One region of the Methylocella sp. genome, then DNA from elsewhere that is predicted to be linked to it. Evidence: predicted binding sites of a transcription regulator. Region 1 holds the regulator's gene; the other holds the start of a gene.

Region 1 (15,334 bases):
GCGATCATGACCTCGATCGCCCAGGGCGACGGCGAGGAGGCGGCGCGGCGCATGCGCGCGCACATGATGAACGCGGCGAGCGCGATCGGCGCCTATATCGCCGAGCACGCCGGAGAATTCTGAAGCGGCGCGCCGCGCCTTGTGGCGCGTCAATCACATTTTCACCCTAAGTGTGGCCGGCGTCGCCGACGGCCTTGCGGAACGCGCTTCTCCTGGGCTAGGCGGGACGCGCGGCCTCTCGCCAGAGCGGGCCCGATCTTGACGGCGAAACGGGCGCAGGGCGCCCGGCCGAACGCGGAAGGGCAGGGGCGCTCCTCATGACGAAGCAGGCGAAGTCAGGCGCAATCGGACTCGCGGCGGCGGCCGCGCTCGCGGCCATGGCGGGCCAGGCCTTCGCCGCGCAATGCGGCAATTCGGCCGCGGGCTATGACGCCTGGAAGCGGCAGTTCGCCGACGAGGCCAAGGGGCGCGTCGGCCCGACGGCGATCTCGGCGCTGATGAACACCCATTACGCCGCGGCGACCATCGCCGCCGACCGCGGCCAGAAGAGCTTCAGGCTGTCGCTCGACCAGTTCCTCGCCAAGCGCGGCGGCTCGGCGATCGTCTCGCGCGGGCGCGCCTTCAGGCAGAGCCACGCCGCCCTGTTCGCCTCGATCGAGCAGCGCTATGGCGTGCCGCCGGGGCCGCTGATCGCGATCTGGGGCATGGAGACGGGCTTTGGCGCGGTGCGCGGCAACCAGCACATGCTGTCCTCCGTCGCCACGCTCGCCTATGACTGCCGCCGCTCGGCCTTCTTCACCGACCAGCTCTACGCCGCGCTGCAGCTTATCGACCGCGGCCAGATCGCGCCCGACGCGCGCGGCTCGATGCATGGCGAGGTCGGGCAGACCCAGTTCATGCCCAAGGCGGTGCTGCAATATGGCGTCGGCGGCGACCTCAACAACGCGGCCAACGCGCTGAATTCGACCGCGAACTTCCTCAAGGCGCATGGCTGGCGCGCCGGCGCGGGCTACCAGCCGGGCGAGCCCAATTTCGCCGCCATCCAGGCCTGGAACGCCGCGAGCGTCTATCAGCAGGCGATCGCGCTGCTCGGCCAGAAGATCGACGCCGGGCGCTGACGCGCCGCGGCGCTCGACAGCCGGCCCGGCTTCGGCCACATCTGGGGACGCGCCGCCGGCCCGCGAGGCGACGGGCGGCGCGACATCCGCCACGAGGGAGCGGGACTTGCTTTCCTCTCCGCTGCAAACGCTGCTTGAGGAGCTGCGCGCCGAGCTTGCGGGGGTCGGGGGCGGCGAGGTCGCCTCCTACATTCCCGCGCTCGCCGGCGCCGATCCGAACGCCCTCGCCCTCGCCGTCGCGACGACCGACGGGCGCGTGTTCAGCGTCGGCGACGCCGATCTGCGCTTCTCCATCCAGTCGATCTCGAAGCCGTTCGCTTATGCGGCGGCGCTCGACCGCCTCGGCCGCGAGGCGACGCTGGCGAAAGTCGGCGTCGAGCCGACCGGCGACGCCTTCAACGCCATCGTGCTCGACAGCGTCGGCAACCGTCCGTTCAACCCCATGGTCAACGCCGGCGCCATCGCCGTCTCGGCGCTGTTTCCCGGAGACAGCCGGGCGGCGCGCGCCGGCGCCATGCTCGAAACCTTGTCGCGCTTCGCGGGCCGCCCGCTCGACGTCGACGAGGAGATGTTCCGGTCGGAGGCGATGAGCGGGCACCGCAACCGCGCCATCGCCTGGCTGATGCTGAACGCCGGCATGATCGAGGCCATGCCCGACGACGCGCTCGACGTCTATTTCAGGCAATGCGCCGTCTCGGTCGACGTGCGCGACCTCGCCGTCATGGCGGCGACGCTCGCCAACGGCGGGGTCAATCCGCTCACCGGCGCGCGCGCCGTCGCCGAGGACCATGTCTGCGACGTGCTCACCGTGATGCTCACCTGCGGCATGTATGACTACGCCGGGCAATGGGCCCATGAGGTCGGCCTGCCGGCCAAGAGCGGCGTGTCGGGCGGGATCGTGGCGGCGGCGCCGGGCCAGTTCGGGATCGCCGCCTTTTCGCCGCCGCTCGACCGTTTCGGCAACAGCGTGCGCGCCGTCGCCGCCTGCCGGCTGCTGTCGGAGCGCCTGTCGCTGCATGTGCTGGGCGCCCGCCCGCAGGCCCGCGCCGGCCGCGTGCTCGCCGGCGACGCTCTGCGCTCGACGCGCGGACGCCCGGCGCAGGACGCGGCGCGGCTCGACGCGCTGGCGCGGCGCATCCTCGTGATCGACGCCCAGGGCGAGATCTGCCCCGCCGCCGCCGAACGGCTGCTGCGGCTCGCCGGCGAGGGGCTCGGGCGCGGCGAGGTGACGATCCTCAACCTGAGCCGCGCCGTCCGCGTCGAGCGCGGCGCGGCCCTCCTGTTCGAGACCTTCCTCGCGGAGCTGGCGGCGCAGGGCGGCGCGGCGGCGCGCCGGCTCATCCTCGCCCATGCCCCGCCGGGCCTCCCCGCGGGCGCGACGGCGGCGACGCGCGCGGCCGATCTCGACGCCGCGCTCGAAGCCGCCGAAGACGAGCTTCTCGCCGAGGGCGCGTCGGGGCCGCCCGAGGCGTTCGCGCCGCTTGCGGCCGACTGGCTCGCGGGCCTCGATCCGGACGAGGCCGCGGCCCTCCTCGCCGCGCTCGCGCCGGCGCGGCGCGTTTTCGCGCGCGGCGAACATGTGTTCCGGCGGGGCGAGCCGGCGCGCGACATTCTGACCGTCGCCTCCGGGCGCCTGCGCGTCGAGGCCGAGGCCGCCGACGGCGCGGCGCCGCGCGTCGCGGCGGTCGGGCCCGGCGCGACGATCGGCGAGCTGGCGCTGTTCGCCGCCGCGCCGCGTTCGGCCGACGTCGTCGCCGAAGAAGACACCGTCGCCTGGAGCGTGCCGCTCGACGCGCTTCGCGCCTTTCTCGCGGCGCGCCCCGAAGCGGCGAGCCGGATCCTGTTCAGGCTCAACGCCGATCTCGCCGACCGGCTGCGGCGTTCGACGGCGGCGGCGCGCGCGCTCGGCGGCTGACGCGCGGCCGCGCTCCGGCTCACGGTCGTTCGCCGAAATGTTAATGCTCTGAAGGCTTACTTTATTTCCCGACATGGCCGTCTTGGCTTACCCTGACGGCTGAATCGTCCAGCGCCGACCGCCGCCCCGGCATGAATGAGAGGCGGCTTTCGAGAGCTCCATGTCCGCCGCCAGCGAATCCGCCGCCAGCGAAACGCGCCACGCGTCGATCGACGCCGCCCAGATCGCCGCCGCCCCGATCGCCGCCCTTGACCGGGACGCCGTCGCGGAAATCTTCGCCGAGATCGCCCTCGAGGCGGCCATCGCCGTGATGTCGGTCTACGCCTCGGACAGCCATGCGCGGCGCAAGCCCGACCAGAGCCCCGTCTGCGACGCCGACGAAGACGCCGAAGCGATCATCCTCGAGCGGCTCGCCGAGCGGCTGCCGCAGTTTCCGGTGCTCGCCGAGGAGGCCGCCGCGGCCGGCAAGAAGACGGTCGCCTGCGACGCCTTCATCCTGGTCGATCCGGTCGACGGCACGCGCGAATTTCTCGACCATAACGGCGAGTTCACCGTCAACATCGCCCTCGTCGTCGAGGGCGCGCCGGTCGCCGGCGTGGTCTATGCGCCGGCGCTCGGGCGGATGTGGATCGCCGGGGCCGCCGCCGCGGCCTGCCGCGTCGAGCCCGGCGCGCCGCTGCCCGCGCCCGGCGAGCGCCGCCTGATTCATGTCCGCGCCGCCCCGGCGCAGGGCCTGACCGCGCTCGCGAGCCGCTCCCACTGCGACCCCGAGACCGAGGCGTTTCTCGCCACGCTGCCGGTGCATGAGCGGCGCAGCGCCGGCTCGTCGCTGAAGTTCTGCGCCGTGGCCGAGGGCGACGCCGACGTCTATCCCCGCTTCGGCCAGACCATGGAATGGGACACGGCCGCGGGCGACGCGGTGCTGCGCGCCGCCGGCGGCGTCGTGCTCGACGGCGAGCGCCATCCGCTGCGCTATGGCAAGGCCGGGCGGCAGTTCAGGAACGGGCCTTTTGTCGCCTGGGGCGATCCGGCGGCGGCGCGCGCCTGACGCGCCGCGCCTTTTTCACGCGTCCTCAACCCGTCGTTAACCTTGGCGCGACACTCTTTCGCCTCGCCGGCGCGAGCGCGGCGGCGGATCCGTCAGGGAGGAGCGATGCGCAGGCTTGAACAGACGCCGTCGGCCGTCGGGGCCGGGTCCGGCGCGCCGGCGTCGCCATGCGCCGCCGGCCGCCGCGACAGGCCCGGCGCCGCGTCGCGCCGGCGCGTGGCCGGGGTCTGCGTCGCGCTTCTCGCCGCCGCGGCGCTCGCGCCTCAGACCGTGGCCGCGACCGAGCGCCCCTCCGAATTCGCTCCCGACGAGATCGTCACGAACGGCCACAAATTCTTCGGCTCGATCTCGCGCGGCCTCGCCGAGGCGATCGAGCAGGCGACGCGGCGCTGGGGCAAGCCCAACGGCTATATTCTGGGGCAGGAGGCGAGCGGCGCCTTCATCGGCGGCCTGCGCTATGGCGAAGGGACCATGTACACCCGCAACGCGGGCCAGGTGAAAGTCTTCTGGCAGGGCCCCTCGCTCGGCTTCGACGCCGGCGCCGACGGGGCGCGGACCATGATGCTGGTCTATAACCTGCCTTCGACCGGGGCGATCTTCAACCGTTTCGGCGGCGTCGCGGGCTCGGCCTATCTCGTCGGCGGCTTCGGCCTGTCGGCCTTCATCAACGACGATGTTTACGTGGTGCCGATCCGCTCCGGCGTCGGCGCGCGGCTCGGCGTCAACGTCTCCTATCTGAAGTTCACGCCGGCTTCGACCTGGAATCCGTTCTGACCGGCTCCGTTCCCGGCGCCGCCCATTGGCCGCGGCGTCAGTAGCGCCGCAGCAGCGCGACGAGCCGTCCCTGGATGCGCACCCGGTCGGGTCCGAAGATGCGCGTCTCATAGGCCGGATTGGCGGCTTCGAGCGCGACCGAGGCGCCGCGGCGGCGCAGCCGCTTCAGCGTCGCCTCCTCATCGTCGATGAGAGCGACCACGATGTCTCCGGTCTCGGCGGTGTCCTGCTTGCGGATGACCACCGTGTCGGCGTCGAAGATGCCGGCTTCGATCATCGAGTCGCCGCGCACCTCGAGCGCGTAATGCTCGCCCTGCGTCAGCATGTCGGGCGGCAGGCTGATGACGTGGCTGCGCGTCTGCAGCGCGCTGATCGGCGTGCCGGCGGCGATGCGGCCCATGACCGGGATGGCGACGCTTTCGCGGCCCGCCTCGTCGTCGCGGGCGGGCTGCGGGCGCACGCGTCCAAGATCGCCCTCAATCACGCTCGGCTCAAACTTGCGGCCGCGCGCGCCGTCAGGCCGTGAGCCCGGCATGCGCAGCACCTCGATGGCGCGGGCGCGGTTCGGCAGGCGGCGGATGAAGCCGCGCTCCTCGAGCGCGATGATGAGGCGATGGATGCCCGACTTCGAGCGCAGGTCGAGCGCGTCCTTCATCTCGTCGAAGGAGGGCGGCACGCCGGTCTCCTTCAGGCGCTCGCTGATGAAGCGCAGGAGTTCGCTTTGCTTTTTGGTCAACATGGGTCGTCGGCCGCCATGGATCGCCTTTCGGCGCGCGAATCGGGCTCCCGCGCGCGAATCGGTCCGCACAAAGGGTGAACGAACGGTACATGTTCGTGCTGCGTTCCGCAAGCCCCCCGCCCCCGCGCGTCGGCAGGGGCGGCTCACGAAGAGATTTTGCGGCGGGGCGTTGACGGAACTTTCAGCCGCGCCATAGGTTAATCGCTCTCGCCGGCGCACGGCGACCCTTTTCGCCAAAGGCGCCGGCCATTTGGAGGAGAAAAGGCATGGATCGACCGCTGCAGATCGTCTTCCGCGACATCCAGCACTCGGACGCGCTCGAAAAACTCATTCAGGATCGAGCGCAGCGGCTTGAGAACGCCTATTCCCGCATTATCGGCTGCCGGGTCGTGGTCGGAACGTCGCATCGCGATCCCAACTCCGTGGTCGTTCCGCTGGCGCTGTGCGTCGAGGTCGAGATTCCGGGCAAGCCGCTCGTGGTCGCCAAGGCCGAGGGCAAGCGCAAGGGAGAGGCCTCGGCGCTCGTCAACAAGGTCTTCGACCTCGCCGAGCGGCGGCTCGAGCAGGTTTCCGAATTCGTCAAGAACACTTCGCGCCGGCTCGAGAACGCGCCCGAGACGGGCGTGGTGGCGCGGCTCTTTCCCGAGCAGGACCATGGCTTCGTCGAGGTGCGCGGCGGGCCGGACCTCTATTTCACCCGCGCCTGCGTGACGCGCGGCGACTTCAACGCCCTCAAGGTCGGCATGCTGGTCGAGGTGTCGCGCGCGCCCGACGGCCCGATGGGCCCGCAGGCGAGCGCCGTGCTCGCGCTCGTCGACGCGTGAGCGCGGCCGGCTGGCGATGACGCCGGCGCAAAAAGGGAGCGGGCCGCGCGGGCCCGCTCCGTTCAGCCGCTGGACGGGGCGGCGACGCGCCCGGCCTTATTTGGCGGCCTTGGCGTAAAGCTCGGCGACATAATCCCAGTTGACGAGATTTTCGACGAACGCCTTGAGATAGTCGGGCCGGCGGTTGCGATAGTCGATGTAATAGGAGTGCTCCCAGACGTCGCAGCCCAGAATCGGGGTCGCGCCATGCACGAGCGGGTTCTCGCCGTTCGGGGTCTTGCTGACGGCAAGCTTGCCGTCCTTGACCGAGAGCCAGGCCCAGCCGGAGCCGAACTGGGTGACGCCCGCCTGGATGAACTCCTCCTTGAACTTGTCGACCGAGCCGAAGCTGTCGACGATCGCCTTCTCGACTTCGCCCGGAATGGCGCCGCCGCCGTTCGGCTTCATCCAGCTCCAGAAATGGAGATGGTTGTAGTGCTGGCCGGCGTTGTTGAAGAGGCCGGCGTTCTTGCCGTAGGACTCCTTGACGATCTCCTCGAGCGACTTGCCCTCGAGCCCTGAGTCCTTCAGCAGATTGTTGCCGTTGGTGACATAGGCCTGATGATGCTTGTCGTGATGGTATTCGAGCGTCTCCTTCGACATATAGGGCTGCAGCGCCTCATAGGCGTAGGGAAGAGGGGGCAGGGTGAAGGACATGGCTTGCTCCTGGTGTCGCGCCGGCGGCCGGCGAGGGCCGCGCGGCTTTAACTAGACCGCTGGCTCTTGCGCAGCAACCGCCTTGGCCGGCGGCGCCGAAAGCTTCGGCGCCGCGCGGCCGGGCCCTGCTCAACGCTTAAGCGCCCCGTAAGGATCGACCGCCATAGTCGGCGGCGCTGGCGCGGCGCGGCCTGACGCGGCAGGATCGCCGGGGCGGCCCGGGCGCTCGCGCCTTGGCTTCGCCTCAACTGCGCGCCATCAACTGCGCGCCGTCAACGCGCGTTCGGACGCCGCCGGACGCGGGAGCCGCGGCGCCGCGACGTCATGAGCATTGTGAATTCATGAGTTATGTGACTTTCCTCGTCGGTCTGCTTCTGTCCGCCTGCGGCGGTTACGCCATGTCGTTTGGCTGGGGCATCGTCGCCGTCGAGCGCGGCTGGGCGAGCATGATCTCCGGCGCGGTGCTGCTTTCGGGCGGCGTCGTGGTCATGGCGCTGGCGCTCGTCATGCGGGGCGTCGCGCGGCTGCGCGCGGCGCTGTTGGCGCAGGCGCGCCCGTCTGCGCCAGCCGCTGCGCCGCAGCCCGCGCCTGCGCAGGACGAGGCGCCGGAGGCGCTGGCCTTTCAGCCGCCCGCCGAAGACGAAGCCCCGCCGCACGCGCTCATCGAGGATGTTCGCCGCGTGGTCGCCCAGTCGATCAAGGGGCGGCCCCTGCGTCCGGCCGAAGACGAGACGCCGGCCGCCGCGACCGGGGCGGACGCCGCCGCGCCATCGCGCCTTGAAGCCGAAGTCACGCGCGAAAACGCCGCCCCGGCCGAATACGCCTGGCCGCGCGACGCCGGGCGGTTTGAAGCCGCCGTGCGCCCGGAGCCCCGGCCGGCCGGGCCCGTTTCGCCCCCGCCGCCATCGCCGGGGCCGTCCTGGTCCGCTCCCCCGTCGCCCGCGCCTCCTGCCTCCGGGCCGTCTACGGGCGACGCGTTCCGCTGGCCTGCGCCCGAATCCGCGGGCGGCGCGGCGCAGGCGCAGCCCGCCGAAGCCCGCCCGCCGGAGCGTCGGCCGGCCGCGCCGCCCCGCGCGCCGGCGCGCGAGTTTCACCTGCCGCGCGCGGTGGGCCTTGAAGGCGTCGCGCCCGGGCTCGCCCCGCGCCAGCCCGGGGCGGCCGTCGCAGCCGCTCCCGCCGCAGCCCTGGCGTCCCCGGAGGCGGCGGGCGATCCCATGATCCTCGGCCGCCATGAATCCGAGGGCACGTCCTATGTCATGTACGCCGACGGTTCGATCGAGGCGACGTCCGGCCGGGGCGTGTTCCGTTTCGGCTCGATGGCCGAGCTCAAGGCGTTCATGGAAAGCCAGCCGCGCGGCTGAGGCTCAGGCGCCCGCGCCGGCGTCCGAAAAGCCGCCTTCGACGCAGGCGACGGCGAAGGCGTAGTGCAGCGCCGCCTCCTCGAGCCGGGCGAAGCGGCCCGAGGCGCCGCCATGGCCCGCGCCCATGTTGGTGCGGCACAGGACCGGCCCGCCGCCGGTCATGGTCGCGCGCAGCCGCGAGATCCATTTCAGCGGCTCCCAATAGGTCACGCGCGGATCGGTCAGCCCGCCGAGCGCGAGGATCGGCGGATAGCGCTTCGCCTCGACGTTGTCATAGGGCGAATAGGACCTGATGCGCGCAAAAGCGTCGGGATCGCGGATCGGGTCGCCCCATTCGAGCCATTCGGGCGGGGTCAGCGGCAGCTCGGCGTCGAGAATCGTGTTGAGCACGTCGACGAAGGGCACGTCGGCGACGATTCCGGCAAACAGCTCCGGCGCCGTGTTGACGACGGCGCCCATCAGCATGCCGCCGGCGCTGCCGCCCTGCGCCACGATTCCGCCCTCCCGCGCGAAGCCGGCGGCGACGAGATGGCGCGCGGCGGCGATGAAGTCCGAAAAGCTGTTCGGCTTGTTTTCGAGCTTGCCGTCGAGATACCAGCGCCAGCCCTTGTCCGTCCCGCCGCGGATGTGGGCGATGGCGTAGACGAAGCCGCGGTCGACGAGCGACAGCCGCGACGCGCTGAAATAGGCGTCGATCGCATGACCATAGGCGCCATAGCCATAGATCAGGGTCGGCGCGCCCCGCGAAAGGTCGAGGCCGCGCCGGTGCAGGATCGAGACGGGGACGAGCTCCCCGTCGGGCGCGGGCGCGAACAGGCGGCGCGTGACATAGTCGGCCGGATCATGGCCCGAGGGGATCGCCTGGCGCTTGCGCAGGATGCGGCGGCGCGTCGTCAGGTCATAGTCGTAGGTTTCGGCCGGCGTGGTCATCGACGAATAGGAGAAGCGCTGCAGCGGGGAGGCGAAATCGAGCCGGCCCATGAGCTCGAGTTCATAGGCCTCCTCCTCGAAGGCGAGCGCATGGTCCTCGCCGCTTTCGAGCGCGCGCGTCATGAGGCGGGGCAGCCCGTCCTCGCGTTCGAGCCAGACGAGATGGTCGGGAAAGATCGTGAAGTCGACGATCATGCGCCCGCGCCGGCGCGGGACCTCCTTCGTCCAGTTCGCCCGGCCGGGCGCCGCGAGCGGGGCGCTCACGATCTCGAAATCCTCGGCGCCGTCGGCGTTGGTGAGGATGAACAGCCGGTCGCCGCGATGCTCGACCTCGTAGCGCCGCCCCGGCGCGCGCGGCTCGACGAGGCGCGGGCGCGCCTGTGGATCCGAAAGGTCGATGAGCCAGACCTCGGCCGCGTCGTGGTCGCTGACGCTGACGCATGCGAAGGCGCCGGACTGGCTGCGCTTCAGATGGATGAACCAGCGCGGGTCCTTTTCCTCAAAGACGATCTCGTCGCTCGCGGGGTCCGCGCCGAGGCGGTGGCGCAGCACGCTCGCGGGGCGATTGTTCTCGTCGATGCGCACGTAATAATAATGAGAGGACTCCGCGCCGAAGACGAAGCCGCCGTCGCTGTCGGTCACGACGTCCGCGGCGTCCTCGCCCGTCGCCACGTCGCGCACGCGGATCACATGCAGCTCCGAGCCTTTTTCGTCGGCCGACCAGGCGAATTTCGCATGGTCCGGCGAATGGCGCGCCCTGGCGACGCGGAAATAGGGCTTGCCCTGCGCCTCGCGCTCGCCGTCGAGCAGCACCTCGACCGCGCCGCCGTCCTCCTGCGCGCGGCAGAACACCGGATGCTGCGAGCCCTGGTCATAGCGGGCGTAATAGAGAAACGGCCCGTCGCGCAGCGGCGGCTGCGCGTCGTCCTCCTTGATGCGCCCGCGCATCTCCGCGACGATGGTCCGGCGCAGCGCCTCATGCGGCGCAAGCACGGCGGCGGCGTAGGCGTTCTCGGCGTCGAGCGCGGCGCGGATCTCGGCCGGCAGGGCGTCCGGGTCGCGCAGCACCTCGCGCCAGTTGTCCGCCTTCATCCAGGCGTAGTCGTCAATGAGCTCGATCCCGTGCGCGGTCGTGACGGTGGGCGTGCGTCGGGCCGCAGCGGGCGCGGGCGGAAGGGTCAAGGGCGGGGGCTTTCCGGTGGTTGGCGCCGCGCCCCGGCCGGCCGGAGCCGACCGAAGCGCGGCCGTGCATAAATTAGGCGATCGCGCCGGAGCCGACAAGCCGCGCCCGCCGCGCCGGGCCGATGTAGCGCGATTTATCAGCATGGAAACGTCTTCGTTGAACGCGGCGACTGGGATTGTTGATCATCGTCTGATCTGACAGGCGACGTCCTGTGCAGCTTTTTTTTGTTTACGCCGAAGATTGTGTGCTCGACGCTACTTGCGATTGTGCAGGTCCGGCACTTATAATGATACAGGTTCGAAGCAGTCGATTCGGGGCGGTCGATTAAGAGAACTTCATCTTCAGAAAGGTTTTTCCGCCCTTTGCCAGATATCCGGCTCCCATGATTGAGTCGGGCCGTGGCCGCGGCGCCCTCTATTCGGGATTTTTAACGTCATGAGCGATACGTCAGGTTCCAACAGCTATATCGAACTGGCCGCCGACATCGTGTCGGCCTACGTCAGCAACAATTCCGTGCCGGCCAGCGATCTGCCATCCCTCATCAACGACGTTCATTCCGCTTTGCTGAGGGTCACCTCGGGCACGGTCGCGCCCGTCGTCGAAACGCCGAAGCCGGCCGTCCCCGCAAAGAAGTCCGTCACCAACGACTATCTTGTCTGTCTGGAGGACGGGCGGAAATTCAAGTCGCTGAAGCGGCACCTGCGCACGCAGTACAATATGTCGCCCGACGAATACCGCGAGAAATGGGGCCTCGCGCCCGATTATCCCATGGTCGCGCCCAATTACGCCAAGGCGCGCTCCAACCTCGCCAAGCAGATGGGCCTCGGCCAGCAGCGCCGCCGCGCCTGAGCCTCGCGGCCCGGGCGCGCCGGCGCGGCGCTTTCGGCGCGGCCCGCGTCTTTCCGCTCATCGCGTCGCGCGCCGCCGGCCGGGCGCTGCGGCTGGGCTGCGGCGATGGAGCGCGCAACGCTCATCAAGGAAGCCGGCGAAAGCGGAGCGGCGAGGGCGCCGGCTCCGCAAGGCCGCGCCGGGCGCGCGCCGCTGTGGCCCGGCGCCCAATCTTTCCGTCCCAGAACGTCGCCGCCGTCGCGCCTGCGGCGGACGGCCCGGGCGCCGGCTCAGGCCGCCGCGGCGGCCGCGCCGCGCGCGTCGGACTTGATGCGCTCGACCATGGAGCGGACCCCGTTGCTGCGCTGCGGCGTCAGATGCTGCGACAGGCCGAGCCGGCCGAACAGGTCCTGCGCGTCGGTCGACAGGATCTCCTCCGGCGTATGGTCCGAATAAAGCGCCAGCACGAGAGCGACGAGCCCGCGCACGATATGGGCGTCGCTGTCGCCCCTGAAACGCAGGACCGGCGCGCCGTCGCCCTTCGCCTCGACCGTGGTTTCGAGCCACACCTGGCTGGCGCAGCCGCGCACCTTGTTGGCGTCGTTATGCGCCGCCTCGTCGAGCGGCTCGAGCATGCGGCCGAGCTCGATCAGGTAACGGTAGCGGTCGTCCCACTCGTCGAGATAGGCGAAGTTTTCAATGATGTCGTCGAGGGTCATGGCCGGCGCACAGTTTAGAAGAATTCCGGCCTACTAGTATATTTGTGCATGAGCGAAGGGGCTAGCAAAAAATCCGCAGACCCGCCAGCCGTTCAGGGCGCGGCGCGCGCCGACGTCTGCCTCGGCGGCGGGGACGGCGGCTCCGCCTGAGCCGGCCCGGGCGCCGCCGCGCCCTCATGCGCCCCGGCCGTCTTGGCGCCCTTCTCCTTGGCGCCCTTCTCCTTGGCGCCCATCTCCTTGGCGCCCGTCCCTTTCGCGCCCGCCTCCTGCGCGCGTCCTTCTCTCGGGGGGGCTGCCAGCGCGTCGAACGCCGCGCCATGCGCCGCCCGGGCGATCCGTGCGGTCGCCTCGACGCAGGCCGCGGGCGACTGCGCGCAGGCCTCGACCGCGCGCCGCTCGGCTTCGGCGGCGACGGCCGCGAGCGCGCCGTCGCCCGCGGCCTTGGCGCCGCCGCGCAGCAGCGTCGCGATCTCCTTCGGCGCGGAGCCCTCGGGCCAGGGCAGGAAGGCGAAGACGACGCCAAGCCAGAAGATGAGGCGAAAGAGCAGAAACATCGCCGCGACGCTCCAAAGGCCGGACGCCTTTCGCGCAGGCATAGCAGGGCGTCCGTTAACGGGACGAAAAGCGCCCGGAGGCCACGCCAACCCGTCGATTTCGCAAGCTTTTCTACACCATAGGTCGAGTTTGGCCGGCCCGTCCGCGCCTTTGGCCCGCAAATGGGCGCCGACAGATGCGCCGGCGCATCACTGATTTAGGAGCGCCTTAAGACGCCGGCGCCAGCTTGAGGCCCGACGCCGCGACGAGTCGGCGGGCGCGGAGCTGAACGTGGGTTTTCATTCGCCTCAAGACGGCCCTCTTTTTCGCGCGGGGGCTCAGGCCGCGGCGGCCTGCGCCGGCCGCGGGATGTTCGCGGCGGCGCGGGAACGGGGTCGCGATCCGGGGCGTCGCGCGCCGCTGGCCCTGCTGCCGATGCTCGCCGCGCCGATCTGTCTGTGGCTTCACGGCGCGCCGCGCGCGCCGGACGCCGCGCTGCTGCTTGCCGCCGTGCTGCCGCTCTGCGCGCTGGCGATCCTCGCCGCGGCGGGGGCGCGCGCGCGGCTCGAGGCCGTCTCGGCGCTCGGCCTCGTCGGCGCCGCGCTCGCGACCGCGGTCGGCGCGGGGGCCGGGGCCGGCGCGCTGTTCTGGCTCGCGCTCGCGCCGCTCGACGCGCTCGCGGCCTTCGACGCCGGGCTCATTCTCGCCTGCGGCGCGGCGGCGCTGATCGCCGCGACCGGGGCGGCCGCGGCCGATCTTCTCGGCCTGCCGGGCGCCGAGGGGCTGGCGCGGCCGGCGGTCTGGGCGATCGCCGCCTGCGGCGCGGCGACGCTGTTCGCCCTCGCCTGCGTGCGCGGGCTTGCGGGCCGGACGGCGGCGGGCGCGCGCGGCCTCGCCCGGCCCGAGGAGGCGGCGGGCGACCTCGTGCTGCTGCATGACCGCTCGGGCGTGGCGCTCGCGCTCTCCGGCGACTGCGCCGGGCTCCTCGGCCTGCCGGCCGCGGCGCTCATGGGGCGCGGTTTCTTCGAACGCGTCCATGTCGCCGACCGGCCCGCCTTCCTGCAGGCGATCGACCGGGCGGCCGGGGGGCGCGGGCCGGCGCGCGCCGGGGCCGCGGCGTTCAGGCTGCGCGCCGCCGGCGCGCCGCGCGAGGGGCGCGAAGACCCGGTGTTCCTGTGGCTCGACATGCGCGCGCGGGGCGCCGGCGCGGGGCGGGCGGTCGCCGTGCTGCGCGACGTCTCGGCTCTCAAGACGCGCGAGGAGGAACTCGAGACGGCCCGCGCGCAGGCCGAGGCGCTGAGCCTTTCAAAGGATCGCCTCCTCGCCAGCATGAGCCATGAGCTGCGAACCCCGCTCAACGCCATCATCGGCTTCTCGGAGCTGCTCGGCGACGCGGCGCAGGCGCCGCGCGACCCCGGCAAGCAGCGCGAATATGCGGCGATCATCCATCAGTCCGGCCAGCACCTGCTCGCCGTCGTCAACTCCCTGCTCGACCTGTCGAAGATCCGCTCCGGCGCCTTCGCGCTGGCGCCGGCGCCTTTCGCGGTCGCGCCGCTCATCGAGGCCTGCTGCGACATGGTGCGGCTCGACGCCAAGGAGCGCGGGGTGCGGCTGACGCAGGCGGTCGCGCCCGAGGTCGGCGAGATCGTCGGCGACACGCGCGCCTGCCGGCAGATCCTCATCAACCTGCTCTCCAACGCCGTGAAGTTCACGCCGCGCGGCGGCGAGGCCCGGGTTCTGGCGCGTCTCGAAGGCGGCTTCCTCGCGCTCGTCGTCGCGGATTCGGGCGTCGGCATCGCCGAGCAGGACCTGTCGCGCCTCGGCAGCCCGTTCTTCCAGGCGCAAGGCGGGCGGGAGCGCCCCCAGGAGGGCACGGGGCTCGGCCTCTCGATCGTCTGCGGCCTCGTCGGCCTGCACGGGGGCGAGATGTCGATCGCGAGCGAGCCGCATCAGGGCGCCTGCGTCACCGTGCGCCTGCCGCTCGACTGCCGCCGCGCCGGCGACCGCATGCGCCCCCTGGCCGAAATCGAAACCATCGCGCGCTACCGCCGCGCGGACCCCTCCGTCGAAACGTCCATGGTGAAGAAAATTGCGTGAAGCTCTCGCCGCCGCCGATCACGACTTCACATTGAGCGAGCCGCGCGCGCGCCGGCCGCGCGCCTCCCGCGGCGGAGGCGGCGCGAAGCGCGCGAAGCCGCGCGCGGGCGAGCCGCGCAAGAAGATCGCCGCCGTCGCGCTGACGCTGCTCGGCGTCGGCGCGCTCGCCGGCGTGCTCGTCAACGCGCTCGCCCTGCAGAAGACGCGCCATCCGGCGCCGCTGTTCGCGCGCGCCGTGGTCGAGAGGCCGGCGGCCGCCGCGCCCGCGCCGGTTCCAGCGCCCCGGCCCGAGCGCCTCGCCGAACCGCGCGACGCCGAGCCGGTCCACGCCGAGGCCGCCGCGCCCGAGGAGCGCCCGGCGCCGCGCGCCGCGCCGGCCCGCACGGCCGCGCTCGCGCCCGAAGCCGCGCCGCCGCCGCGTCCGCATGACCCGATCTCGGATCTGATCCGCAACGGCGGCGTCGCGCGCGAGGCCGCGCCCGCCGTCTCCCGCTCGGTGATGGCGGCGCAGAAGGCGCTGGTGAAGCTCGGCTTCGTGCTGAAGGCCGACGGCGTCATGGGCGCTTCG
Region 2 (15,334 bases), on a different contig from region 1:
CACGTTCACCCCGTCCTTTTTGGGAAGGCCGACGTCGAGCACCACGCCGTCATAGGCTTCCGTGTCGCCCAGAAACGCGCCTTCCTCTCCGTCGAAAGCCCTGTCGATCGCGTAGCCGGCCTTTTCGAGGGCGGCGGCGATCTGGCGGTTCAAATCCTGATCGTCCTCGACGACGAGCAGACGCATGGGTTCAGCTCCGTTGCGGCGACGGCCGCGCCGTTCAGATGATCGCGCGGCCGGAGCCGGCGCAGTGTGCGGAAAGTCTCAGGAAAAACCTATCGGCGCACGGCCGCCGCGCCGCCGAGGGGCTGCCCGCTGCGGGCGTCGATGAAGGCGCGCATGATCTTTCCCTCCCGCGTCAGCACGCTGATTTCATAAACGAAAGAGTCATCGTTGCGGCAGAGCCGGGCGTTGAGCGCCTCGGCCTGCAGTTTCGCGGCGACGCGACGCATCGGCGCGAGCGGCTCCGCGAGGCCGTCGACGCGAATGCGCTCGCGCGTCTCGCCGGGCGAGAAGCACGTCAGCGGCTCGGCGCGCGCGGCCTGAGCGCCAAGACAGGCGAGCGCGCCAAGGCGGACGAGCGTGCGAAGCGTCGCAAGGGAGGAGAACGACATGGGGCGAGGCTGCCTCGCGCGCCGTGAACAGTCAATGAACGGCGCGCCGGCGACGGGCGTTTGGCGCGTGTCGGGACGCGGAGCGCGCATGACCGAAAACGCCAGGATCGCCGTCGCCGGATGGAGCGTCGCCCGGCCATGGGCCGCGCGATTTCCGGAAACGGGAAGCCATCTCGAACGCTACGCCGCGCGGCTTTCGGCCGTCGAGGTCAATTCGTCCTTTTACAGGCCGCATCGCCCGGCGACCTACGCGCGCTGGGCGGCGAGCACGCCGGACGACTTCAGCTTCGCCGTCAAGGCGCCGCGCGAGATCACCCATATCCGTCGTCTCGTCGGCGCGGGCGAGCCGCTGCGGCGCTTTCTCGACGAAACCTCGGCCCTCGGGCGCAAGCGCGGCCCCGTGCTGGTCCAGACGCCGCCGAGCCTGCGCTTCGACCGGCCTGCGGCCGAGGCGTTTTTCAGCCTGCTGCGAAGCCTTTATGAAGGGTTCGTCGCATTCGAGCCGCGCCATGCGAGCTGGTTCACGGCGGAGGCGGACGCGCTTCTCGGCGACGTTCAGGCGGCGCGCGTGGCGGCCGATCCCGCGCCCGCGCCGGGCGCGGGCGATCCGGGCGGCTGGGGCGGGCTCGTCTATCTGCGCCTGCACGGCTCGCCGGTCGTCTACCGCTCGGCCTATGCGGAGGCGGCGCTCGCGCGCGTGGCGGCGCTCGTCACGGCGGCCGCCCGCCGCGGCGCGGCGGCCTGGTGCGTGTTCGACAACACGGCCGAAGGCGCGGCGACCGGCGACGCGCTGCGCCTTTGCGAATTGACGTCGGCCGGCCGCTGAAACGCCGGCCGCGGCGTCTTGCGTCGCGGCCGGGCCCGGCTCATCCGGCCGCTATCGGGCCGGAGACTTCTCCATATCCTTCGGCGAGATCACGTCCATGCTTGACGAGGGCATGGACGGACGGGCGCTGTCTGGATAGGCCGAGCGGCCCATGGAGCCCGGCGCCTTGGTGTTGCTGGTCGAGGTGTCGCCGTTCTGCGAGGCGGGCCCCACGGCCTTGTCGCCGGCGCCGCGGCCGCTTGCCGAAGACGACTGGGCGTAGGAGGCGACCGGCGCGAGCGCGAGCATGGCGGCGGCGAGGGCGGCGGAAAACTTCATCATTGTCAGGCTCCCGGTTTTGACGACGATGCGAACGGCCGGCAAACGCCTGGGCCGGCCCGCGTCGCGCCGCTAACGACGCCGCCGACAAATGGTTCGCCGCGCGAAACCACGCCAGCTTGCGCTTGGAAGATCGGCTGGGCCGTCCTATGCCTTTGACGCATGAAGATTCGCCGGCGCGCCCTGATCGCGCGACCGGGAGCATGGAGGACGTCGCCTTGGCCCAGACTCTTTTCGTCACGACGGAATGGCTCGCGGAGCGGCTGGGGTCGGCCGATGTCGCCATCGTCGACGGCAGCTATTTCCTGCCCGCCGAGCATCGCGACGCGCGCGCCGAATTCGCCGCCGGCCATATCCCCGGCGCGGTCTTCTTCGACATCGAGACGATCGCCGACAGGACCACCTCCCTGCCCCACATGCTGCCCGACGAAGCGGGCTTCGCCTCGGCCGTCGGCAAGCTCGGGCTCTCCGAGGACATGACCATCGTCATTTACGACAACTCCGATCTCGTCGGCGGCGCGCGCGTGCGGTGGATGTTCAGAACCTTCGGCGCGAAAAAGGTCTTTCTGCTCGAAGGCGGCCTCGCCAAATGGCGCAAGGAGGGACGGCTGCTCGAAAAGGGCGAGAAGCTTCCGAGGCCCAAGACCTTTGACGCCCGCCTCGACCGCGCCCGCGTGGCGACCGCCGCCGAGGTGCTGAAGGCGAGCGAGCTCAAGACCGCCGAGATCGTCGACGCGCGCAGCGCCGCGCGTTTCCTGGGCGAGGGGCTGGAGCCGCGCCCGGGCTTGCGCTCGGGCCATGTGCCGGGCAGCCGCAGCGTGCCCTGGCCCGAAGTGGCGGCCAAGGGCAGGCTCAAATCCGCCGAGGAGGTGCGCCACGCCTTCGCCCGCGCCGGCGTCGATCTGTCGAAGCCGATCGTGGCCACCTGCGGCTCCGGGGTCACGGCGGCGATCCTGCTCGCCGCGCTCGAAAGCCTCGGCAAGGCCGACGTCTCTCTTTACGACGGCTCGTGGAGCGAATGGGGCGGACGGCCCGATCTGCCGGTGGCGACCGGCCCCGACGAAGACTGAGGGCGCGCGGCAGGATTTGAAGCGGCGTTCCGGGAAAGCCCTTGACGGCGCAAACCGCTGAGCTATCATCAATTTAAGAGCACGTCGAGCGAACTCCCACAAGAGTTGCGCATTAGCGGCGTGCAAGTGGAGCGCCTGACGATCGTCGGGCGCGGCGTCGACCGACGCGGGCAGGCCCCCGCGGTTCTCAGGATCGACCCAAGCCGGCCTCAAGAGGCTTCCACACCCTCCCCTTCCGTCTTGAGGGGCTGCATCACAGCTCGTAGCTCCAGCTCGTCGCCCTGCGGCGAGAACGCCTTCGCGTGGAAGGGTCTCCGCATCTCGAGACATTTGGAGTGGTTCACATGTGTGATTATTCGCTTGAAATGTACGCCTCGCGGCCGGCGCGCGAGTCGGAGAAATATGTGACGACCCGCTTCCCCTCCGGAAGCATCGGCCTCGCGACCCCCGGCGACTGCTCGACGGCGGTTTGCGTCCAGTATGACACGCGGCTCCAGCTCGAAGGCGTTTCGAGCGACCTGCAGACGCGGCTCGGCGTTGGTCCTTCGGAAGAAGTCGTGTTCGCGCGGCTCGAGCACGGCGCCTATCGCGACGGCGTGAAGTTCGGCAACGGCAAGGAGATTTCGCTGCAGCTTCTCGGTTCGGGCGTCGGGGTGAGCGTCGTCGCGCCCAAAATCGTCAAGGAAGACGCCCCCATGCATGAAGAGGTCGTTCTCGAGCCGGCCGAATAACCCGGCCTCTCGCCATCCTCCCCTGAAGCGAACCCGCTCCAGCTTTCTGGAGCGGGTTTTTCGTCGCGGCGGCTCGGCCGCCCAAAAACAAGGCAGGCGCGCTTTTTTCGCGCCGCCGCGCCGGTCTGGCATGCAATTTCGCCCCGCCCATCGTCCGGGCCGAGCCGCAAGGCCGGCGTCGCCGCCCCCGGACGTCGCGCGGCCCTAAACCCTGGCCTGAAGCTCAAGCCTTTGTGTGGCGGGCCGCCCGGGGCCTCGGGCCCGCCTCCGTCGGGGCCAAATCTGGCGCACGCCTTGCTTTATGCGCCGGCGCGCCTTGCCAAAGGCGAAAAACTGGCCGACAGGAAGGAACTACGCCCTTGGACGAAGCCCAATAATTCGCCATGGCGTTTTTTCGTCGTAAGTGCTAAACGCCGCGTTGAATTTGCAGCGGCCGTCCCCTCCATTCCGACGCAAGATTCTCCATGAAAAAAATCGAGGCGATTATAAAGCCGTTCAAGCTCGATGAAGTGAAAGAAGCGCTTCATGAAGCGGGAGCGGCGGGGATCACCGTCACCGAGGCCAAGGGCTTCGGGCGCCAGAAGGGCCACACGGAGCTATATCGCGGCGCAGAATACATCGTCGACTTCCTGCCCAAGGTTAAGATCGAAGTCGTCGTCGCCGACGCCGTCGTGGACGCCGCCGTCGAGGCGATTCGCAAGGCCGCCCAGACCGGCCGCATCGGCGACGGCAAGATCTTCATCTCCAACATCGAAGGCGCGATCCGCATCCGCACCGGCGAGACCGGCCCCGACGCGATCTGACGCCTCCCGCCCGCCTTCCTTCCTCCTTCCTCTTCCATAGCGCATTGACTGAAAGGCCCGCCTATGAAAACCGCCCAAGACGTGCTCAAGGAGATCAAGGAAAACGACGTCAAATACGTCGATTTCCGCTTTACCGATCCGCGCGGCAAGTGGCAGCACGTCACCTTCGACATCAGCCTCATCGACGAGGACATCTTCGCCGAAGGCACGATGTTCGACGGCTCCTCGATCGCCGGATGGAAGGCGATCAACGAATCCGACATGCTGCTGATGCCGGACCCCTCGACCGCCACGATGGACCCGTTCTTCGCCGCGCCGACGATGGTCATCGTCTGCGACATTCTCGAGCCGAACAGCAACGAGCCCTATAGCCGCGACCCCCGCTCGATCGCCAAGAAGGCCGAAGCCTTCGTCGCCTCCTCCGGCGTCGGCGACGCGGTCTATGTCGGCCCCGAGGCCGAGTTCTTCGTGTTCGACGACGTGCGCTTCCGCGCCGACCCCTACAACACCGGCTTCGTGCTCGATTCGGCGGAGCTGCCGTCGAACTCCGACACGCCCTATGAAGGCGGCAACCTCGGCCATCGCATCCGCACCAAGGGCGGCTATTTCCCGGTTCCGCCGCAGGACTCCTGCCAGGACATGCGCGGCGAGATGCTCGCGGCCATGGCGGCGATGGGCGCCAAGGTCGAGAAGCACCATCATGAAGTCGCCTCGGCCCAGCACGAGCTCGGCCTGAAGTTCGGTCCGCTCACCAAGATGGCCGACGACCTGCAGATCTACAAATACTGCATCCATCAGGTGGCGCAGAGCTACGGCAAGACCGCGACCTTCATGCCGAAGCCGATCTTCGGCGACAACGGCTCGGGCATGCATGTGCACCAGTCGATCTGGAAGGACGGCAAGCCGCTGTTCGCCGGCGACAAATACGCCGACCTCAGCCAGGACTGCCTCTATTACATCGGCGGCATCATCCGCCACGCCCGCGCGCTGAACGCCTTCACCAATCCCTCGACCAACTCCTACAAGCGTCTGGTCCCGGGCTATGAGGCGCCGGTGCTGCTCGCCTATTCGGCGCGCAACCGTTCGGCCTCCTGCCGCATCCCGACGGCCTCGAACCCGAAGGCTAAGCGCGTCGAGGTCCGCTTCCCCGATCCGATGGCGAACCCCTATCTCGCCTTCGCGGCCATGCTGATGGCCGGCGTCGACGGCATCATCAACAAGATCGATCCCGGCCCGGCGATGGACAAGGATCTCTACGACCTGCCCCCGCGCGAGCTGAAGAAGATCCCGACGGTGTGCGGCTCGCTGCGCGACGCGCTCACCAACCTCGACAAGGACCGCGCCTTCCTCAAGGCCGGCGGCGTGTTCGACGACGACTTCATCGACAGCTACATCGAGCTCAAGATGCACGACGTGATGCGCTTCGAGATGACCCCGCATCCGGTCGAATTCGACATGTATTACTCCTACTGATCGTCTGACGGCGACACGCCACGATCTTGAGCTGGGCGCCTTCATGAAGGCGCCCAGCTTTTTCATGAACGGCGTCCCGCTGCGCGACGACTCCCGCCGCGCCTCCGCCGACGCCGGAGCCGGGCCGGCGGTCCCCCGGCGAGGTCCGGCGCGGCGACGAACCCCACAGAGATGGATTCGGCATATGAGAGCCTGACGCGAAAAGTCTGCGACTTTCCGCATCAGGCTCCTGCTCGTTGAAGAGCACGAAATGCCCAACATTCTCGCCGACCCGCGCCCGAGCTGATTTTTGCGTCTTCGCCCGCCGGCGCGGCCTCGCCGTTTCACAGGCCGCGGCGCCGCGGGCCCCGCTTCGCGACGTAGCGAAACGGGCGCCATCCAGGGCGGGCGCCCTGTTTTTCGCAGGCCGCGTTCATCGACGCGCCGCACGAGCAAAAACGCGAGATCTTCCGGAGAGATGGCACGGATGATGCGAGTCACGCGAGCACGCGCGGATTGCAGTCATGACTCCTTGCGCGCGGCGTTCTGACTAACAGCGACGCTGACACCCCGCCCTCCAACGGAAGCGGAACTAAATGCCTAAATATAAGCTCGAATACCTGTGGCTCGACGGGTATACGCCGGCCCCCAACCTGCGCAGCAAAACTCTCATTAAAGAATTCACCAATTTTCCCACGCTGGACCAGCTTCCTGCGTGGGGGTTTGACGGAAGCTCCACCCGGCAGGCCGAAGGCAAGAGCTCCGACTGCCTGCTGAAGCCGGTGTCCGTGTTCATCGACAGCACGCGCAAGAACGGCGCCCTCGTCATGTGCGAGGTGATGAACCCTGACGGCACGCCGCACGCCACGAACGCCCGCGCGACCATCCTCGACGATCCCGGCGCCTGGTTCGGCTTCGAGCAGGAATATTTCTTTTACAAGAACGGCCGGCCGCTCGGCTTCCCGGAGCATGGCTATCCCGCGCCGCAAGGCCCCTATTACTGCGGCGCCGGCTACACCCAGGTCGGCGACACGGCCCGCCAGATCGTCGAGGAGCATCTCGACATCTGCATCGACGCCGGCATCAACCACGAAGGCATCAACGCTGAAGTGGCCAAGGGCCAGTGGGAGTTCCAGATTTTCGGCAAGGGCTCCAAGAAGGCCGCCGACGAGATCTGGGTCGCCCGCTACATCCTGCAGCGCCTCTGCGAGAAATATGGCGTCGACGTCGAATATCATTGCAAGCCGCTCGGAGACACCGACTGGAACGGCTCCGGCATGCACGCCAATTTCTCGACCACCTATCTGCGCGAGGTCGGCGGCAAGGAATATTTCGAAGCGCTGATGGCGGCCTTCGCGAAAGCCAAGGCGGACCACATCGCCGTCTACGGCCCGGACAATCATCTGCGCCTGACCGGAAAGCATGAGACCCAGTCGATCGACATGTTCAGCTATGGGCTCGCCGATCGGGGCGCCTCGATCCGCATTCCGCACAGCTTCGTCATCAACGGCTACAAGGGATATCTCGAAGACCGCCGCCCGAACTCCCAGGGCGACCCCTACCAGATCGCCTCGCGCATCCTGAAGACGATCGCGACGGTTCCGCTCCCGGCGGCGGCGGCTCCGGCGAAGAAGCAGAAAGAAGTCAGCGCCTGAAACAGGCTCCGGGCGGATCGCGCCGATCCGCCCCACAGGCGCGCGCCTGAACGCTCGGGCGCGGAGCGAAACCGGCCGTCGGGCTTCGTCGGCCGGCTCCCCGCGTCGGGATCGAATTGGCGTTAACCGCGCGTTCATCGAGCGCTCCGACGCTGGAGGCGGCCGCAAGGCCGCCTTTTTTCATGGGCTGTTCACAAGGCCGCGCCCGATGAAAATGTTTTCGTTCTGTTCCCATCGCGCCGCGTCTGTGGCATAAGGCGTCCGCACATCGATCAACCTCCGCAACCTCGACAGACCTTCGCAACATCGACAGACCAGGGCGTTCATGGCTAATCACGGCGATCTGTTTGGAGGCGCGGCGCGCCAGCCGGCTCGGGACGACGACCGCGGGAGGCCGCGGCGCGCCGCGGAGAAGCCCGCTGCGCCAGCGCGGGCGACCCCGGGCGAATCCGGCTACACCGCCGCCTCGATCGAAGTGCTCGAAGGGCTTGAGCCGGTTCGCCGCCGCCCCGGCATGTACATCGGCGGCACCGACGAGACCGCGCTGCATCATCTCTTCGCCGAGGTGCTCGACAACGCCATGGACGAGGCGGTCGCCGGCCATGCGAGCTTCATCGACGTCGCCTACGAGGCCGACGGAACCCTGCGCGTGACCGATAACGGGCGCGGCGTCCCGGTCGATCCGCACCCGAAATTTCCCAAGAAATCCGCGCTCGAAGTGATCATGACGACGCTGCACGCCGGCGGAAAATTCGATTCGGGCGCCTATCAGACCTCGGGCGGCCTGCATGGCGTCGGCGTCTCGGTCGTCAACGCGCTGTCGGAGAGCCTTGAGGTCGAAGTGGCGCGCGCCCAGACGCTCTATCGCCAGAGCTTTGCGCGCGGCCTGCCGACGAGCGCGCTGCTCGAAGTCGGCAAAGCGCCGAACCGGCGCGGCACGCGCGTCAGCTTCCGGCCCGACGAGCAGATTTTCGGCAAGGGCTGCGCCTTCAGGCCCGCCCGGCTGTTCAAAATGGCGCGGGCGAAGGCCTATCTTTTCGGCGGCGTCGAGATCCGCTGGCGCTGCGCGCCCGAGCGGCTCGAGGCCAACGGCCAGACCCCGCCCGAGGCCGTGTTTCATTTTCCCGGCGGCCTCAAGGACTTCCTCGTCGGCGACATCGGCGACAGGGAGCGTGTGATCGAGCCGATTTTTTCCGGCAAGGTCGAGAAGCCGGAAGGCCATGGCTCGCTCGAATGGGCGCTCGCGTGGCTCGCCGAAGACGACGGCTTCGTCCATTCCTACTGCAACACCATTCCGACGCCCGACGGCGGCACGCATGAGGCGGGCCTGCGCGCCGCGCTGCTGCGCGGCCTCAAGGACCATGCCGAACGCATCGGCCAGACGAAGCGCGCCGCCGCGATCACCGGCGAAGACCTCATGGGCTCCTGCGCGGCGCTCATCTCGGTGTTCATCCGCGAGCCCGAGTTTCAGGGCCAGAACAAGAGCCGGCTGATGTCGAGCGAAGCCGCGCGCATCGTCGAACAGGGCGTGCGCGACGCGTTCGACCACTGGCTCGCCGCGGCGCCGTCGCATGCGCTGAAGCTGCTCGACTGGGCCGTCGAACGCGCCGAGGACCGTTTGCGCCGGCGCGCCGAAAAGGACGTCGCGCGCAAGACGGCGACGCGCAAGCTGCGCCTGCCCGGCAAGCTCGCGGATTGCGCCAACACCGCGGCGCAGGGCTCCGAGCTGTTCATCGTCGAAGGCGATTCCGCCGGCGGCTCGGCCAAGCAGGCGCGCGACCGCGCGAACCAGGCCATTCTTCCGCTGCGCGGCAAGATCCTCAACGTCGCCAGCGCCACGCGCGACAAGCTCGCCGCCAACCAGCAGCTCGGCGACCTGATGCTGGCGCTCGGCTGCGGCGTCGGCGCGCATTACCGCGAGGAAGAGCTGCGCTACGAAAAAATCATCGTCATGACCGACGCCGACGTCGACGGCGCCCATATCGCCTCGCTGCTCATCACCTTTTTCTACCGCCAGACGCCGAAGCTGATCGAGAACGGCCATCTTTATCTCGCCGTCCCGCCCCTGTTCCGGCTGACGCAGGGGACAAAGCAGGTCTACGCCCGCGACGAGGCGCATCGCGACGAACTCATGGCGAAGGTTCTGACCGGGCGCGGCAAGATCGAGATCGGCCGGTTCAAGGGCCTCGGCGAAATGCTGCCCTCGCAGCTCAAGGAGACCACCATGGACCCGGCGCGGCGCAACCTTCTGCGCGTCGTCGTGCTGCCGGACGATCGCGCCGAGACGACGGACTCCGTCGAGCGGCTGATGGGGAACAAGCCCGAGGCGCGCTTCGCCTTCATTCAGGAGCGCGCGGCCTTCGCCAATGCGGCGGAGCTGGTGGTGGTGTGACGGATTGAAGGGACGCCCCCGGGGCGTCCGGCTACGGCCGGGCGCGCCTCTTGGAGCGCGCTCCGGTCAGTCTGGATCGACCTATGGGGATCGGCTTTTTCGACGAGACGCCTGAATCCGGAACGCCCTGTCGGCCACGCGCCTTCGGCCATGAAAGCGCCGCACGGCGAAGGCGGCCGGCGGCAGACGGCGTTTCGAGGAGGCCACTCCTAAACCGCCTGCGCGCCGGCCGACCCTACGGACCCAGGAGATGCGGCGGACCTGAGCACTCCGTAGGGCGTTCGTCGTCAAGTAACCAGTGCGCGAAAAACTTCTGCGCAGGACGCGGCGGACATTTTCTTTGAGGAACGCTCGCCACGCCGCACCCTTGGCGGGCCCGGCGAAAAGACGTTATCGCGCCAGATGCGAGAAAGGCAATGGCGCGCGCCGGTAAATTCCCGCTTTCCTTAACGCGGCCGCGCGCGCCGGTCAGCCCGCCCGCACCACCCTGAAACCTGGCGCGCGGGGCGCGGCCTGCGGCGACGCGACGTCGAAATAGACCCGGTTGCGCCCGCCCTCCTTGGAGCGGTAGAGCGCCTTGTCGGCCTCGCGCAGGATGTCGGCGCCGCAGCGGCCGCTTTCGGCGAGGCCGATCGAGATGGTGGCCGCGATCGAGCGGTTCTTGCCGATGAAAAAGGGCGCGCCTGCGACGCCGGCGCGCACCCGTTCCGCCACCTTCGCGCCGACGTCGACGCGCGTGTCCGGCATCAGGATCACGAATTCGTCGCCGCTGAGGCGGCAGAAGATGTCCGAGCGGCGGATCAGCGACTTGATGCGCGTGGCGAGGCCCTGCAGCAGCCGGTCGCCGGCCTCATGTCCATGCAGGTCGTTGACGGTCTTGAAATGGTCGATGTCGAACATGATCAGGGAAACCGGCCGCCCCTTGCGCTTGGCCTCCTCGAGCATGGACGGAAGCACGCCGTCGAAGAAGCGCCGGTTGTGCAGGCCGGTCAGCGCGTCGACCACCGCCATTTCGAGCGAGGCCTCGACGTTCTGCCTCAGGCAGTCGACGTAGCGCTTGCGCCGCATCTGCGTGCGCACGCGGGCGACGAGTTCGGCGCGCTCGACCGGCCGCAGAATATAGTCGTTGACGCCCAGTTCGAGGCAGCGCAGCACGCGTGCGCGATCTTCGGGCTCGGCCACGGCGAGAATGGGGATCTGGCGCGTCGCCTCGATCGAGCGGAACTGGCTGCACAGCCGCAGCCCGTCATAGCCGGAGAGGCCGAGGCTCACGATCAGCAGGTCATAGCCGCCGGCGGCGCCTTCCGTCAGCGCCTCGGCGGCGTCGGGCTCGAGCTCCATCTCGTAATGCGGCTTCAGGGCGTTGACGATCGCCTCGCATGCGGAGCGGCGGTCGTCGACGACGAGGATGCGGCCGGAGGGCTCCTCGCCCTGAGACAGGCAGGCCGCGCCCGAAATGCCGAGCTTCGCCGCGCGGGCCGCGCGCGACCGCAGGTCGTCGAGCGTGGCGCGCAGCCGCGCCAGCGACTTCACGCGGGCGAGCAGCGCCGTTTCGTCGATGGGCTTGACCAGGAAATCGTCGGCCCCGGCCTCAAGGCCCATCAGCCGGTCGGAGGGCTGGTCGAGCGCCGTCACCATCACGACGGGAATATGGGCGGTGTCGGGATCGGCCTTCAGGCGACGGCAGACCTCGAAGCCGTTCATGCCGGGCATCATCACGTCGAGCAGCACGATGTCGCATTCGCCGGCCGCGCAGACGGACAGCGCCTCGGCGCCGTTGGCGGCGGTGAGCACGTCGAAATATTCGGCGGCGAGCCGCGCCGCGAGCAGCTTCACATTGGAAGGATTGTCGTCGACGACAAGAACGCGAGCGGTCACTTCAAACTCCTCAAGCTCGCCGCCGCCGGCGGCTCTTTCACTGCTCGTTCAGGAAACCGCGCACGGTCTCGAGAAATTTGACGATGGAGATCGGCTTCGAGAGATAGGCTTCGCAGCCGCCCTGCCGGATCTTCTCTTCGTCGCCCTTCATCGCGAAGGCGGTGATGGCGATCACAGGGATGGCGCGCAGCTCGTCGTCCTCCTTGAGCCGCCTCGTGACCTCGAGGCCGGAAATCTCGGGCAACTGGATGTCCATCAGGATCAGGTCGGGCCGATGCGCGCGCGCGAGCCCCACCGCCTCGAGCCCGCTGCGGGTCTGCACTGTCTTGTAGCCGTGCGCCTCGAGCAGATCGTTGAACAGCTTCATGTTGAGTTCATTGTCTTCCACGATCAGAATCGTCTTTTCCATCGGCGGTCCGGCGCTCCCATGTCGGCGGCTGAAGCGTTCCGCCCGAACGTCAAAAATTCGGGCGAATGCGACTATGCTCCAGCTTGCATGGTCTGGGCGAATCCTTGGAAAAACGCCTGCTCGGCCGAGACGGGAACCCCCGTCCCCGTCGTCCTAGAGCTAATCGAACGACCTTTATGAAGGGACGCCAAAATCATGAGAATTGAAGGCGACGGCCGCTCAGCGCCGCGTGCGGCCGCCCTCGAGCGCGCCGAAACGCTCGCCATCGAGGCGCTCGGCCATATCGCCGGAGACGAAACGACGCTCGAACGCTTTTTGAGCCTTTCGGGGCTTTCGCCCGAAACCCTGCGGGCCGCGGCGGCGGAGCCGGGCTTTCTGGCGGGCGTGCTCGACTTTCTCGCCGGCGACGAATCGCTGCTGCTCGCCTTCGCCGCCAATGCGGGGCGCGATCCGGCCGAGATCACACGGGCGCGCGAGACGCTCGCGCCGCGCGGCGAAGCGGTCTGAACGCCCGCCGACGCAAGGAAAAGCGCGCCGCTTCAGCGCCGGCGATTGCGCATGCGCGCCCTGGCTCACGTCCGGTCGGAGAAGATAACGCCGGCCGCCCTCATGGGCGCGCCATCATTCGCCGCGCTCCCGCTCCAGCAGCGCGCGCTTGCGTTCGACGCCCCAGCGATAGCCCGACAGCGCGCCGTCGTTGCGCACCACGCGGTGGCAGGGAATGGCCACGGCGATCCCGTTCGCCCCGCACGCCCGCGCGACGGCGCGACACGCGCGCGGCGCGCCGATCGCCCTCGCGATGTCCGCGTAGCTCGCCGTCGTCCCCGGCGCGAGTTCGACCAGCGCCTTCCAGACCCGCTGCTGGAACGCCGTGCCGCGGATGTCGAGCGGCAGGGCGAGCCCCATCGACGGGCGCTCGACGAAGCCGACGACCTGCGCGACGACGCGCTCGAACGCCGCGTCGCCGCCGATCAGCTCCGCTCTCGGGAAACGGTCCTGCAGCTCCCGCGCCAGCGCGTCGGGATCGTCGCCGAGCGTGATCGCGCAGATCCCTTTCGCGCTCTGCGCCACGAGGATCGACCCGAGCGAACATTCGGCGACGGCGAAACGGATTTCCGCGCCCGCGCCGCCGGCCTTGAACGCCATGGGCCGCATGCCGAGCCTCTTGCTGGCGGTTTCATAGAAACGTCCGTTCGAGCCGAAGCCCGCGTCATAGATCGCCGCGGTCACGGAGGCGTCGCCGTCGGAAAGCGCGCGGCGCACCCGCCTCGCCCGCTCGGCGCTGGCGTAGGCCTTCGGCGTCACGCCCGTCTCGGCCCTGAACAGGCGGTGGAAATGCGACGGGCTGACCGCGCACATCTGCGCAAGCTCTTCGAGGCTGGGCGCCTGCTCGGCCTGCTCGATGATCCGGCAGGCTTTTTCGACGAGGGCCGCGCGCTCGGCCGCATCGCCCGCGCCATTGGGGCGGCAGCGCCTGCAGGGACGAAATCCGGCCGCCTCGGCCGCCTCGCAAGTGGGATGAAACGCGACATTTTCGGGATTGGCCCGGCGCGACGGGCAGGACGGGCGGCAGTAGACGCCCGTGGTTTTGACGGAGTAGACGAAGGCGCCGTCCGCCGCGCGGTCGCGCGCGACGATCGACGGCCAGCGCGGGTCGAAATCGGCGCGGGGGCCGCCCATCTGGCTCATGGCCGGCATTGTCCTGATCTCCGGTTCTCCGACGTCATGACCGATAGATAGGCGGCGCGGGCCTCCCCTGCGCTCCGGGTCTTGCTTTCAAATTTCGCCGTCGTCCGACGCTGCGCATGGCGTTACGCGCCGAAGGAGCCATTCTTCATCATGTGCCCATGCGAGAAAGATGGCACGCCCGACACTGCATACGCCGACTGGTTCAAGACCAGAGAAGACGCGGAGAAGGCTGCGCGGGAGATGGACAGGCGAGAGAAAGAGGAAGGCGTCGATACGCCCCCTGCGATGGTCTTCGTGGCGGTCAAGAAAGCCTAGCGCCCAGCGCCCTTAAGCGAAGGGCCATGAAGCCTGCCTTTGGGGTCCCGCTTGGGGTCCTCTTTAGGCTACCGTCTTCTTTAGACCACCGCCTATCGGCTTTATTTTCAACGTCTTTTTAAAAGTCAAGATTGCTGGCGGGCCGCGACCGATAGTGATGAGCACTACGTTTTCGCCATAGCCCTCTAATATCGCATTTCAAGCGGTTACGGAGGGCTTCCACTTAATGTGCAATGGCCTTCGACACAGCCTCGATAGCGTTCACCAAGGCTGGGAGCAGGCCGGTGACTTTTGCGACAGCAACCGGGGCTGCCGCAACCAGAGCGGCATCAACGAACTTCGTTGTCCGCTCGCCCAACCACTTCCCGAAGGCGACGGCCAGACCGAGCAATTTTGCGGTTCGCGATTTTACAATTTCCTTGTCGGGGTTAGATTTTTCCAGTTCCCTTTCAATCACCCCTATATCATCCAGTGCATTTTGGAGCTGGTCACGTTCAGCACTGTGATCTTCTTGGTCAGGTGGCCCGTTGTGCCCCCGCCATGCGAGTTCGCGCTCAAGGTCTTCAATATGATCGCGGAGGATGCGAAGCGCCGTGCGTGCATTGGATGTGGCGTCAGCTTCTCCTGCAACGCCGGGCTTTAGGATACGGGCAAAGTCGGTATCTTCCAGCAGCATTGCTTTGATTTTCGGACGGACGAGCCGTCCAACGCTTTCGGCAGGAGAGAAATCATTGAGGATGGGAGCGCCAAGTTCCTGAACCACGGCTGAGATATTGCGCATCCGATAGCGGATCGCTGCGTCATTCCTCTGGGCAAGAGCGCCACTTAACAGCGTCTGCGCAAGCGGCTCGGATCGATCATCCGCACCGTGAAGCTGAAGGCGAAGCAGCAGCACATACACTTCGACCGATCGCCTAAGCTCGTCGTCGGTCCATGGGATATTCGCGCTCTTGGTAGTTCTTCGTGCCATGGAGTCAGGTCGTGCTATCGGCGCTTGTGAGATCATCCTGGAAAATCAAGTGACATGCCTCCTTATTGATCCAATTTTAGGCGAGGGCATTAATCAAGGCTGATGCCCTCTGCTCGCGCTTTCTCAATAGTTTCCAACAGCACGGCGCATTGTTTTTCTGTTGGAATTTTCATCGGCATCTGCATGGCGACGTTCAATATGCCGATCTCCTT

The links. Region 1 encodes LexA, which represses DNA repair genes until DNA is damaged. Its sites were predicted from a motif close to TGTTCNNNNTGTGTTCNG; they were not measured.
Region 2: parE (DNA topoisomerase IV subunit B) is a predicted target of LexA. The motif match lies at 7,685-7,702, and genes of this name have one in related genera.

The regions. Positions count from the first base shown of each region.
Region 1 is NZ_JBGAHM010000013.1:47,970-63,303, forward strand. It holds gene ACILRB_RS08035 (GntR family transcriptional regulator) at 1-123, shown strand, start outside; gene ACILRB_RS08040 (lytic transglycosylase domain-containing protein) at 318-1,118, shown strand; gene glsA (glutaminase A) at 1,225-3,033, shown strand; gene cysQ (3'(2'),5'-bisphosphate nucleotidase CysQ) at 3,194-4,081, shown strand; gene ACILRB_RS08055 (DUF1134 domain-containing protein) at 4,187-4,855, shown strand; gene lexA (transcriptional repressor LexA) at 4,893-5,594, opposite strand; gene ACILRB_RS08065 (HPF/RaiA family ribosome-associated protein) at 5,861-6,418, shown strand; gene ACILRB_RS08070 (superoxide dismutase) at 6,515-7,114, opposite strand; gene ACILRB_RS08075 (hypothetical protein) at 7,456-8,475, shown strand; gene ACILRB_RS08080 (S9 family peptidase) at 8,479-10,731, opposite strand; gene ACILRB_RS08085 (MucR family transcriptional regulator) at 11,024-11,437, shown strand; gene ACILRB_RS08090 (SufE family protein) at 11,707-12,135, opposite strand; gene ACILRB_RS08095 (hypothetical protein) at 12,228-12,689, opposite strand; gene ACILRB_RS08100 (sensor histidine kinase) at 13,039-14,766, shown strand; gene ACILRB_RS08105 (peptidoglycan-binding domain-containing protein) at 14,759-15,334, shown strand, end outside.
Region 2 is NZ_JBGAHM010000026.1:807-16,140, reverse strand. It holds gene ACILRB_RS11470 (response regulator transcription factor) at 1-186, opposite strand, end outside; gene ACILRB_RS11465 (PepSY domain-containing protein) at 276-614, opposite strand; gene ACILRB_RS11460 (DUF72 domain-containing protein) at 703-1,440, shown strand; gene ACILRB_RS11455 (hypothetical protein) at 1,492-1,761, opposite strand; gene sseA (3-mercaptopyruvate sulfurtransferase) at 1,962-2,828, shown strand; gene ACILRB_RS11445 (hypothetical protein) at 3,173-3,559, shown strand; gene ACILRB_RS11440 (P-II family nitrogen regulator) at 4,024-4,362, shown strand; gene glnA (type I glutamate--ammonia ligase) at 4,426-5,835, shown strand; gene ACILRB_RS11430 (glutamine synthetase beta-grasp domain-containing protein) at 6,411-7,469, shown strand; gene parE (DNA topoisomerase IV subunit B) at 7,795-9,861, shown strand; gene ACILRB_RS11420 (PleD family two-component system response regulator) at 10,330-11,739, opposite strand; gene ACILRB_RS11415 (response regulator) at 11,777-12,148, opposite strand; gene ACILRB_RS11410 (DUF3572 domain-containing protein) at 12,344-12,655, shown strand; gene ada (bifunctional DNA-binding transcriptional regulator/O6-methylguanine-DNA methyltransferase Ada) at 12,770-13,837, opposite strand; gene ACILRB_RS11400 (hypothetical protein) at 14,376-15,053, opposite strand; partial or broken gene ACILRB_RS11395 (AIPR family protein) at 15,212-15,334, opposite strand, start outside.